Regions from separate parts of the Klebsiella sp. I138 genome, predicted to be linked through region 2. Evidence: predicted binding sites of a transcription regulator. Region 2 holds the regulator's gene; each other region holds the start of a gene.
What was found. Region 2 encodes LexA, which represses DNA repair genes until DNA is damaged. Its sites were predicted from a motif close to TNCTGTATGTACATACAGNA; they were not measured.
Positions count from the first base shown of each region.

Region 1: a site for LexA is predicted at 2,067-2,086, ahead of dinB (DNA polymerase IV). Genes of this name have one in related genera too.
Region 3: a site for LexA is predicted at 2,131-2,150, ahead of rmuC (DNA recombination protein RmuC). Genes of this name have one in related genera too.

Region 1 covers NZ_CP180447.1:3,074,464-3,078,408, reverse strand. Annotated here, with positions in the region: gene nqrE (NADH:ubiquinone reductase (Na(+)-transporting) subunit E) at 1-523, shown strand, start outside; gene nqrF (NADH:ubiquinone reductase (Na(+)-transporting) subunit F) at 535-1,758, shown strand; gene nqrM ((Na+)-NQR maturation NqrM) at 1,761-1,976, shown strand; gene dinB (DNA polymerase IV) at 2,104-3,159, shown strand; gene ACMYSK_RS14355 (GNAT family N-acetyltransferase) at 3,165-3,617, shown strand; gene pepD (cytosol nonspecific dipeptidase) at 3,658-3,945, opposite strand, start outside.
Region 2 covers NZ_CP180447.1:3,803,781-3,807,725, reverse strand. Annotated here, with positions in the region: gene plsB (glycerol-3-phosphate 1-O-acyltransferase PlsB) at 1-932, opposite strand, end outside; gene ACMYSK_RS17785 (diacylglycerol kinase) at 1,062-1,430, shown strand; gene lexA (transcriptional repressor LexA) at 1,632-2,240, shown strand; gene dinF (MATE family efflux transporter DinF) at 2,309-3,625, shown strand; gene ACMYSK_RS17770 (CsbD family protein) at 3,752-3,945, shown strand, end outside.
Region 3 covers NZ_CP180447.1:3,911,620-3,915,564, reverse strand. Annotated here, with positions in the region: gene ACMYSK_RS18280 (transporter substrate-binding domain-containing protein) at 1-205, shown strand, start outside; gene ACMYSK_RS18275 (dienelactone hydrolase family protein) at 210-1,022, opposite strand; gene udp (uridine phosphorylase) at 1,293-2,054, shown strand; gene rmuC (DNA recombination protein RmuC) at 2,194-3,642, shown strand; gene ubiE (bifunctional demethylmenaquinone methyltransferase/2-methoxy-6-polyprenyl-1,4-benzoquinol methylase UbiE) at 3,709-3,945, shown strand, end outside.

The sequences.
Region 1 (3,945 bases), 730 kb from region 2:
GTGTACCTTCCTTGCGGTGTCGAAGAAAGTTTCCACGGCGTTTGGTCTTGGCGTGGCGGTGACGGTGGTACTCGGCATTTCCGTGCCGGTGAACAACCTGATTTACAACCTCGTACTGCGTGACGGGGCGCTGGTGGAAGGCGTCGATTTAAGTTTCCTGAACTTTATCACCTTCATCGGGGTGATTGCCGCGCTGGTACAGATTCTGGAGATGATCCTCGATAAATATTTTCCGTCGCTCTACAACGCACTAGGGATCTTCCTGCCGCTGATCGCTGTGAACTGTGCGATTTTCGGCGGCGTCTCCTTTATGGTGCAGCGCGACTACAACTTCCCTGAATCCATCGTGTATGGCTTCGGATCCGGCATCGGCTGGATGCTGGCGATTGTGGCAATGGCGGGCATCCGCGAAAAAATGAAATACGCAAATGTGCCCGCGGGTCTGCGCGGGTTAGGGATCACCTTTATTACCACGGGTCTGATGGCGCTGGGCTTTATGTCATTCTCCGGTGTGCAGCTATAAGGGCGGAAAGTATGGAAATTATTCTTGGCGTCGTCATGTTCACGCTGATCGTGCTGGTGCTGTCTGGCCTGATCCTGGCAGCGCGCTCAAAGCTGGTCAACGCCGGCGATGTGATCATTGAAATCAATAATGAAGCGGATAAACAGATCCGCACGCCGGCGGGGGACAAGCTGCTGAATACACTGTCCAGCAACGGGATCTTTATCTCCTCAGCCTGTGGCGGCGGCGGTTCCTGCGGCCAGTGCCGGGTGACGGTGAAAGAAGGTGGTGGAGATATTCTGCCGACCGAACTTTCCCATATCACCAAACGTGAGGCGAAAGAGGGCTGCCGGCTGGCCTGTCAGGTTGCGGTGAAACAAAATATGAAGATCGCGCTGCCGGAAGAGATCTTCGGAGTGAAAAAATGGGAGTGTGAAGTTATCTCCAACGATAACAAAGCCACCTTCATTAAAGAGCTAAAGCTCCGCGTGCCGGATGGCGAAGCCGTCCCGTTCCGCGCGGGGGGCTATATTCAGATCGAGTGCCCGTCGCACAAAGTTGCCTATGCTGATTTCGACGTACCGGACGAATACCGCGCTGACTGGGATAAGTTTAACCTGTTCCGCTACGTTTCCGACGTTAAAGAGCCGACGCTGCGCGCCTATTCGATGGCTAACTATCCGGATGAGAAGGGCATTATCATGCTCAACGTGCGCATCGCGACGCCGCCGCCGAAAGTGCCGGACGCTCCGCCGGGGATCATGTCTTCCTATATCTGGTCGCTGAAAGCCGGGGATAAGGTGACCATTTCCGGGCCGTTTGGTGAGTTCTTTGCTAAAGATACCGATGCAGAGATGGTCTTTATCGGCGGCGGTGCCGGTATGGCGCCTATGCGTTCGCATATTTTCGATCAGCTTAAGCGCCTGCACAGCACGCGCAAAATCAGCTTCTGGTACGGCGCACGTTCGCTGCGTGAAATGTTCTATGACGACGAGTTCGAGCTGCTGGCCCGTGAAAATCCGAACTTTACCTTCCACGTGGCGCTTTCCGATCCGCTGCCGGAAGATAACTGGAACGGTTACACCGGCTTTATTCACAACGTGCTGTATGAAAACTACCTGCGCGATCACCCGGCGCCGGAGGACTGTGAGTTCTATATGTGCGGGCCGCCGGTGATGAATGCGGCGGTGATCAAGATGCTGAAAGATCTTGGGGTCGAGGATGACAACATCATGCTGGATGACTTTGGGGGGTGATGATGTTGACGGTGTTTGTAGCAACCTTTGTCATTTTCGCGCTGGTTATTCTGGGAATGTCTCTGGGATATCTGATAAAGCGTAAAAGCATTCAGGGCAGCTGCGGCGGAATTGCTGCGCTAGGGCTGGAGAAGGTTTGCGATTGTCCTGAGCCGTGCGATGCGCGTAAAAAGCGCATGGCTCGCGAGGCGCAGCGCCAGCAAAATCGGATCCTCTGAACTTGTTATTTCTGTAGGCCCGGCAAGCGTAGCGCCGCCGGGCAACATTCCTCGACGCCAAATCCTCGCACTTCTCATTGCTTGATATTTTACTGTATACTTAACCAGTAATTATTGAGGGCTGAATATGCGCAAAATCATTCATGTCGATATGGACTGCTTCTTTGCGGCGGTCGAGATGCGTGACAATCCGGCGCTGCGTGATATCCCCATCGCCATTGGCGGTAGCCGGGTGCAGCGCGGGGTAATCAGCACGGCCAACTATCCTGCGCGCAAATTTGGCGTACGGAGCGCAATGCCGACTGCCATGGCCCTCAAACTTTGCCCACATCTGACTCTGTTGCCTGGCCGCTTTGAGGCCTACAAGGAGGCCTCGTCTCACATCCGGGAAATCTTCTCTCGCTATACCTCGCTGATTGAACCGCTGTCTTTGGATGAAGCGTATCTGGACGTCAGCGATAGCGTTCACTGTCAGGGCTCTGCCACGCTAATGGCCGAAGAGATTCGCCAGACTATTTATCACGAACTCCAGCTGACCGCTTCCGCCGGTATTGCACCGGTCAAATTTCTGGCGAAAATTGCCTCCGATATGAATAAACCCAACGGCCAGTTTGTGATTGCGCCGCACCAGGTCGCAGAGTTTGTTAAAACGCTGCCGCTGGCGAAGATCCCCGGGGTAGGGAAGGTCTCAGCCGCAAAGCTGGAAGGCATGGGGCTGCGCACCTGCGAAGATGTCCAGAAAAGCGACCTGGCAATGCTGCTTCGCCGCTTTGGCAAATTTGGGCGTATCCTGTGGGAACGTAGCCAGGGAATTGATGAGCGAGAGATCAACAACACCCGACAGCGTAAATCAGTTGGCGTTGAACGGACGCTGGTGGAGGATATTCATGAGTGGCCCGACTGTGAGGCCATCATCGAAAACCTCTATCAGGAGCTGGAGCGACGGCTGGTGAAGGTCAAACCGGATCTGCTGATTGCCCGTCAGGGAGTTAAGTTGAAATTCAATGATTTTCAGCTGACCACTCAGGAGCACGTCTGGCCGCGCCTGAATAAAGAGGATTTGATCTCTACCGCCTACAAAGCCTGGCATGAGCGACGAGGCGGCCGTGGAGTGCGGCTGGTAGGGTTGCACGTGACGCTGCTCGATCCCCAACTGGAACGGCAGCTGGTACTGGGGTTATAACAATGCTGAAGATAAGACGCTATCAGGACGATGACTTTTCTGCGCTGTGCTCACTCTTTCTGCGAGCGGTGCAGGAGACCGCCAGCCACGATTATTCACCCCGGCAGATAGCCGCGTGGGCGCAGGTGGATGAGGCTCGCTGGCGGCACAAAATGGCCCACTCCCAGGTGTGGGTTGCCATCATTGACCAGCGGCCTGCGGGGTTTATTACCGTCGTGGACTGCTATATCGACTTGCTGTTTGTCGCACCGGAGTATAGCCGCCGGGGTATCGCCACCGCGCTACTCAAGACGCTATTTGTGCAGGTACCGCACGGTACTCTGACGGTTGATGCGAGCATCACGGCAAAACCGTGTTTTGAACGACATGGTTTCAGGGTGGTGGCGGAGCAGCGGGTAGCGGTGCGCGGAGAGACGTTTATTAATTATCGTTTGGAGAAGGTGAGGCAGCCCGGATAAGGCTTGCGCCGCTATCCGGACTGCTTTTTACCGCAGTGGCTTACTTAGCCGGAATCGCTTTCAGCAGTTCAGTCAGCAGCGTCCAGTACTGGCCCACGCTTTCGATATGAACCTGCTCATCCGGGGAGTGCGGGCCGGTAATGGTTGGCCCGATGGAGACCATATCCATTTCCGGGTACGGTTTCTTGAACAGGCCGCATTCCAGACCGGCGTGAATAATCTGGATGTTCGGCGTCTTGTTGAACAGACGCTGATAGGTTTCACGCACCAGATGCATCACCGGCGAGTTGGCATCAGGCTGCCAGCCTGGGTAGGCGCCCTTAGCCTG
Region 2 (3,945 bases):
TCCATATGGCTGCGGTGGCACGGTACGTACACAATCTCGTGCCCTTCATGGGCCAGCTGACGCACGCGTTCGGCGTTATGGACGTTGATCCCCTGATACAGACGGTTCCAGGTAAACCCGAGCACGCGGTCGGTCAGACGAATCATCTCATAGGAGAAGTTTGCGGCGATCTCTTCCATCAGCGCGATGGCGTTTTGCTGCGCCTTCTCATGGGAGATTTTCTTGCTGCGTGCTTCGTCTTCCACCGCGCGCGCGATGGCTTTTGAGGCCAGCAGCTTATTGAACAGGTCCTGACGCGCCGGCAGGCGCGGGCCGACAGCAGCCAGGCGCTGACGAGCGAAGTGCATGCGCGCGACGCGGGCCAGCTTCTGGGCGATAATTTTATCGGTGCCGTGTTCGGTGGCCATTCTGCGCAGGGAAACCGGCGGTGAGAAACGGACAAAACTGTCGCGCCCCAGCCACAGAACGGCGAAGAACTTCTGAATGCCATTCAGCATGCGCAGCGGCGGGTTCACTTCGCCTTTCTCACGCCCTGGCCTACGACCAAACATCACCGACACTGGCACCATTTGCACGTCCAGGTCAGGATGGTTACGGTGCAGATCCAGGTAGTCGTGGAACAGCTTGATCGACTCTTCTTTCGGCGCATAGTAGGTAAAGACGCGCGGCCCGCCGTGGATAAACACGTAGCGCGGCAGCAGCGCGCCGTCGATTTCCAGCGGTTCAAGCGGGTCGGGTAAATCGTGCTCCAGGCACTGGGCGCGCAGAGTCAGCAGGTCCGCCTTCGAGTTATAAGGCAGGACGTACATAATAGGACGCGAGGTATCCAGCCCTAATTCCTGAGCAGGTTCTGCGGGAATAGACTTGCTTTTTACCAGCACCCGTAATGGTAAATTCAGTAATTTATAGTAAATTCGTTGCCAGCCGGACATAAACGATGTGAAGCCTCTGGTTAATCATGCAAATGCGCGGCAAGAATAACAGAAAGCGCGCAAAATTTCCGTTGCCACGCGGCAAACGCGTGCACTCATTGACGTCATTTACATAAAAAGGTTCTTTTGATGGCCAATAATACCACTGGGTTAACCCGAATCATTAAAGCAGCAGGTTATTCCTGGAAAGGGTTCCGTGCGGCATGGATGAATGAGGCCGCATTTCGTCAAGAAGGCGTCGCCGCCATTATTGCCGTCGCGATCGCCTGCTGGCTGGACGTTGACGCCATCACGCGGGTGCTGCTGATAGGCTCGGTCCTGATAGTGATGATAGTCGAAATTCTTAATAGCGCGATTGAAGCGGTCGTAGACCGTATTGGGCCAGAGCACCACGAACTATCAGGTCGGGCGAAGGACATGGGGTCCGCGGCGGTGCTGCTGGCCATTGCGATCGCGCTGATCACCTGGGCAATCCTGCTGTGGGCCCGCTACCATTAACCGAATTTTGCTGTCCCGACCGGCAGGCTCCACGCGCCCGATGGGGTTTGCGGCCTGCCGGTGGCAATAACCCCTGGCACAATGGGTTATCTGATACGCAAAATGGAAAGAATCTCCTGATTTTTGTGTGAAATTTGATTCCAAAATCACCGTTAGCTGTATATACTCACAGCATAACTGTATATACACCCAGGGGGCGGGATGAAAGCGTTAACGACAAGGCAGCAAGAGGTGTTCGATCTCATTCGGGATCACATCAGCCAGACGGGCATGCCGCCAACGCGTGCGGAAATTGCTCAGCGCTTGGGGTTCCGTTCTCCCAACGCGGCGGAAGAACACCTGAAAGCGCTGGCGCGTAAGGGCGCGATCGAGATTATCTCCGGCGCCTCCCGGGGCATCCGTCTGCTTACGGAAGAAGAACCTGGTCTGCCGTTGATTGGCCGCGTCGCAGCCGGTGAGCCGCTGCTGGCTCAGCAGCATATCGAAGGTCACTTCCAGGTCGATCCGGCGATGTTCAAGCCGAATGCCGACTTTTTGCTGCGGGTTAGCGGTATGTCGATGAAAGATATCGGTATTCTTGATGGCGATCTGCTGGCGGTCCATAAAACTCAGGATGTGCGTAACGGCCAGGTTGTCGTGGCGCGTATTGACGAAGAAGTTACCGTAAAACGCCTTAAAAAGCTGGGTAACATCGTCGAACTCCTGCCAGAAAACAGCGAATTTTCACCGATCGTGGTGAATCTGCGCGAGCAAAACTTCACTATCGAAGGGCTGGCCGTTGGCGTTATTCGCAACGGTGAGTGGCTGTAACACCTTCTCCCCGCAGCATCATCTGATGCATGATGCTGCGCAGTCTTCCCCCGGTCAGGCTCTTTCTCATGTTCTTTAACGCCGCTGATAAGGCCCTGTGGCGCCTGGCGCTACCCATGATTTTCTCCAATATCACCGTCCCGCTGCTGGGGTTGGTCGATACCGCCGTAATTGGTCACCTCGATAGCCCGGTTTACCTCGGTGGTGTTGCGGTCGGCGCGACGGCCACCAGTTTTCTCTTCATGCTGCTGCTTTTTCTGCGCATGAGCACCACCGGACTGACGGCACAGGCCTTTGGCGCAAAAGATCCTCTTCGCCTGGCGAGGGCGCTGGTGCAGCCGCTGGGGCTGGCATTAGGGGCCGGCCTGCTGATTGTGCTTTTCAGAACCCCACTTATCGATTTGGCGTTGCATATTGTTGGCGGCAATGAAGCGGTGCTGGAACAGGCCCGGCGCTTTCTCAAAATTCGCTGGCTGAGCGCGCCGGCGTCGCTGGCAAACCTGGTGCTGCTCGGCTGGCTGCTGGGTGTGCAGTACGCCAGGGCGCCGGTGATTCTGCTGATCGTCGGCAATCTGCTGAATATCGTGCTCGACCTGTGGCTGGTGATGGGTCTGCACATGAACGTGCAGGGTGCTGCGCTGGCGACGGTGACCGCCGAATATGTCACCTTTATCATCGGGCTGCTGATGGCAAAACGCGTACTGACGCTGCGCGGGGTGTCATTGGCCATGCTGAAATGCGCCTGGCGCGGGGATGTGCGTCGGCTGCTGGCGTTAAACCGCGATATCATGCTGCGCTCTCTGCTGCTCCAGCTCTGCTTTGGCGCGGTGACCGTCTTTGGCGCTCGCCTCGGCGGCGAGATCGTTGCCGTCAATGCGCTTCTGATGACCATGCTGACCTTCACCGCCTACGCGCTGGATGGTTTTGCCTATGCCGTAGAAGCTCACTCCGGGCAGGCGTACGGCGCGCGTAATGGGAGTCAGCTGCTTGACGTCTGGCGGGCGGCCTGTCGGCAATCGGGAATAGTGGCGCTGGCGTTTGCGGTGACCTATGCCGTTGCGGGGCAGCAGATTATTGCCCTGTTGACCTCGCTGCCGTCGCTCCAGCAGCTTGCCGATCGCTACCTGATCTGGCAGATGGTTCTGCCGGTGATTGGCGTGTGGTGCTATTTGCTGGATGGCATGTTCATCGGTGCGACGCGGGGAGCTGAGATGCGTAACAGCATGGCGATAGCGGCGGCAGGGTTTGCCGTGACGTTGCTGACGCTGCCGGTTCTGGGTAACCACGGGCTTTGGCTGGCGCTGGCGGTCTTTCTTGCACTGCGCGGCCTGTCGCTGGCGGTTATCTGGCGGCGACACTGGCAGCGCGGAACCTGGTTTTCGTAGCGATTTTTAACGTGTAATTGGTTAAAGATTCCGAATAATAAATTCAACCCAGAATTCTTATCTATAGTTAAACCTATGTCCGGCACACGGCGGGCTGTTGACTCACCGAACGATGAGGATTGAATGATGAACAAAGACGAAATCGGCGGTAACTGGAAACAGTTGAAAGGTAAAGCGAAAGAGAAATGGGGTAAGCTTACCGATGATGACATGACGGTCATCGAGGGCAAGCGTGACCAGCTGGTAGGTAAAATCCAGGAGCGTTACGGCTACGCCAAAGATCAGGCTGAGAAAGAAGTGTCTGACTGGGAACGTAAAAA
Region 3 (3,945 bases), 110 kb from region 2:
CGGTATTCGTCAGCCGCTTGCCAGCGTGGCGCAGGACGATCCCCGGTTCCGTTTACTGCCTGATAGCTTCAGCCAGATACAGCAGGCGATTTGCGTTCCCCGAAACAGGCTACAGCACTATGAGTTTGTCTGTGGCTGCCTGGCCGCATGGATGAGTGATGGAACGATTGCCGATATGATTAGTCGCCATATCGGCAATCGATAGCGGCTTACGTGCGCTTTCCACCATACTGGGCGAACCACGCCAGCATACGCTGCCAGCCGTCTTTGGCCGACTCTTCATGGTAGCTGGCGCGATAATCGGCGTTAAAGGCGTGATCGGCTTGCGGGTAGACGATGATCTCCGCTTTGGCATTGGCGGCGCGTAGCGCCTGGCGCATCGTTTCCACCGTATCCTGTGGAATGCTGGCGTCTTTGCCGCCGTACAGCCCCAGAACCGGGGCATTAAGATCAACGGCAATATCCACCGGATATTTCGCCGAGTTCAGGGTTTTCTGCCCGACCAGCTTCCCGTACCAGGCAACAGCAGCTTTCAGCTGCGGGTTATGTGCGGCATAAAGCCACGTAATACGGCCCCCCCAGCAAAAGCCGGTGATCAGCAGACGATGGGCATCACCTCCGTGACGTGCTGCCCAGCTGGCGACATGGTCAAGATCTGCCAATACCTGAGCATCCGGCACTTTGCTGACCAGCTCCTGGAACAGGGTGGGGATATCGGTATAGTCATTCGGATCGCCCTGACGGAAGTAGAGCTCTGGGGCAATAGCCAGATATCCCTCCTGCGCCAGGCGACGGCAAATGTCGCGGATATGTTCATGGACGCCGAAAATTTCCTGCACAACGATAACGACCGGGAGCGGGCCATCGGCGTTTTTTGGACGAGCGTGATACGCCGGCATGTTCTCCCCCTGAGTGGGGATCGACGTTTCGCCGGTGATAATGCTTTCCTCCGAGGTATGAACGGCGGTAGAAGCGTGGGGCGTGGCTGCAGGCGCAAAGCCAGGTTGCTTAGTTGTGGTCATGGTATTCTCCGTACCCTTATTTTTTATTAGCGCATCGATAACTATAGACGCTATCGACCGGACGTTAACAAAGCACAGTGCCTGAAACAGGCTATCTTTTGTTCAGGCACGGTGAATATAACTTGTTAATGTGATGTTTATCACTTTTTGATGGAAAATCATTGCAATGTTTTTCATTCATGGTGATTGTCATCACAAAATGAAGTCGATGGCTTCTGTAAAGTACCGTTTTGCTTCTGCTGATAATTCGACCCACAGAGGAGTTTTTTTATGTCTAAGTCTGATGTTTTTCATCTCGGCCTCACCAAAAACGATTTACAAGGGGCTACGCTGGCTATCGTCCCTGGCGATCCGGAGCGTGTGGAAAAGATCGCCGCGCTGATGGATAAGCCGGTCAAGCTGGCATCGCATCGCGAATTTACCTCCTGGCGTGCCGAACTGGATGGCAAGTCGGTCATTGTCTGCTCGACCGGTATCGGCGGCCCGTCAACGTCCATTGCCGTTGAAGAACTGGCGCAGCTGGGAATTCGAACTTTCCTGCGTATTGGCACCACCGGTGCTATCCAGCCGCACATCAATGTTGGTGACGTGCTGGTCACCACCGCATCCGTACGCCTCGACGGCGCAAGCCTGCATTTTGCGCCGATGGAATATCCGGCCGTGGCTGACTTTGCCTGCACCACCGCGCTGGTGGAAGCGGCAAAATCGATCGGGGCGACTACCCATATCGGCGTGACCGCATCATCTGACACCTTCTACCCGGGCCAGGAACGCTATGACACCTTCTCCGGTCGCGTAGTCAGCCGTTTTAAAGGCTCCATGGAAGAGTGGCAGTCAATGGGCGTCATGAACTATGAGATGGAATCTGCGACGTTGCTGACCATGTGCGCCAGCCAGGGCCTGCGCGCCGGGATGGTTGCCGGGGTTATCGTCAACCGTACCCAGCAGGAAATTCCAAACGCGGAAACCATGAAGCAAACCGAAAGCCACGCGGTAAAAATCGTTGTGGAAGCCGCTCGTCGCCTGCTGTAGTTTCCCCGTCTTTCGACCCAGGGCCGGATCTTCCGGCCTTTTTTTTTGCGCTGCGCCTCGCAGGAAAACTCTTTTAAACTGGACGTTTGTACAGCACAATTCTATTTTTGTGCCGTAAGTTGTTGCCACAGGGGGTGTTGTGGATATCTCGATTATTATTAGTGCTGTTGTGGCGTTGGCCGTGGGGCTAATCGTGGGCTGGCTGGCGACTAAAGCTCATGCCGACCAAATCCGTGCCGATCTTATCGAAGAGCGCCGTGAACTGGATATCGAACTCAGCGCCGCGCGCCAGCAGCTGGTGCAGGAAGCCCACTGGCGTGATGAATGCGAACTGCTGAATAATGAGCTCCGCAGCCTGCGTGATATCAACACCTCTCTGGAGGCCGATCTCCGCGAAGTCACCACCCGCCTTGAATCTACCCGGATCCACGCGGAGGATAAAATCCGCCAGATGGTGAACAGCGAACAGCGCCTGAGCGAACAGTTTGAAAACCTGGCAAACCGTATTTTCGAACACAGCAACCGACGTGTTGATGAACAGAACCGACAGAGCTTACATGGCCTGCTGACCCCACTGCGTGAACAGCTGGACGGTTTCCGCCGTCAGGTGCAGGACAGCTTTGGCCAGGAGGCGCGCGAGCGGCACACGCTGGCTCATGAGATTCGCAACTTGCAGCAGTTGAATGCCCAGATGGCACAGGAGGCACTGAATCTGACCCGAGCGCTGAAAGGGGATAACAAAACTCAGGGTAACTGGGGCGAAGTGGTGTTAACCCGTGTGCTGGAGGCCTCCGGTTTGCGCGAAGGGTATGAATATCAAACCCAGGTCAGTATCGAAACGGAAGGCCGTTCGCGCATGCAGCCTGATGTGATCGTCCGCTTGCCGCAGGGGAAGGATGTGGTCATTGATGCCAAAATGACGCTGGTTGCCTATGAACGCTATTTTAATGCAGACGATGACTACACCCGCGAGGCGGCACTGCAGGAGCATATCGCCTCGGTGCGTAACCATATCCGCCTGCTTGGTCGCAAGGATTATCAGCAGTTGCCAGGTCTGCGTTCGCTCGACTATGTTCTGATGTTTATTCCCGTGGAGCCGGCGTTCCTGCTGGCCATAGACCGCCAGCCTGAGCTTATCAGCGAGGCGCTGAAGAATAACATCATGCTGGTCAGCCCGACGACGCTGCTGGTGGCGCTGCGAACGATTGCCAACCTCTGGCGCTATGAACATCAAAGCCGCAATGCGCAGAAAATCGCCGAGCGTGCGGGCCGCCTGTACGACAAAATGCGCTTGTTTGTTGATGATATGTCTGCCATCGGGCAGAGCCTGGACAAGGCACAGGATAACTATCGTCAGGCAATGAAAAAGCTTGCCTCTGGACGCGGGAACCTGCTGGTGCAGGCCGAAGCATTCCGCGGTCTTGGTGTTGAAGTGAAGCGCGGGATTAATCCTGATTTAGTCGATCAGGCGATGGCGCAGGATGACGAATATCGTTCTGAAGAAGACGAAAACGCGCTGGAAGATAACGAATTTATGCCCGATTTGGCGCGCGATGAGATGGCCGATGAGCCGTCTCCGCCGCGTTGAACCGTATGGGAAATGCGCTGAATCTGTTACACTCGGCGAACATTTTCTTGATAAGCAGGCATTGAGATGGTTGAGGATTCACAAGAAACGACGCACTTTGGTTTTCAGACGGTAGCCAAAGAGCAGAAGGCGGACATGGTGGCACATGTATTCCATTCTGTGGCCGCAAAATATGATGTTATGAATGATCTGATGTCGTTCGGTATTCATCGTTTGTGGAAGCGTTTCACCATCGATTGCAGCGGCGTACGCCGTGGACAGACCGTTCTGGACCTGGCCGGTGGCACCGGTGACCTGACGGCG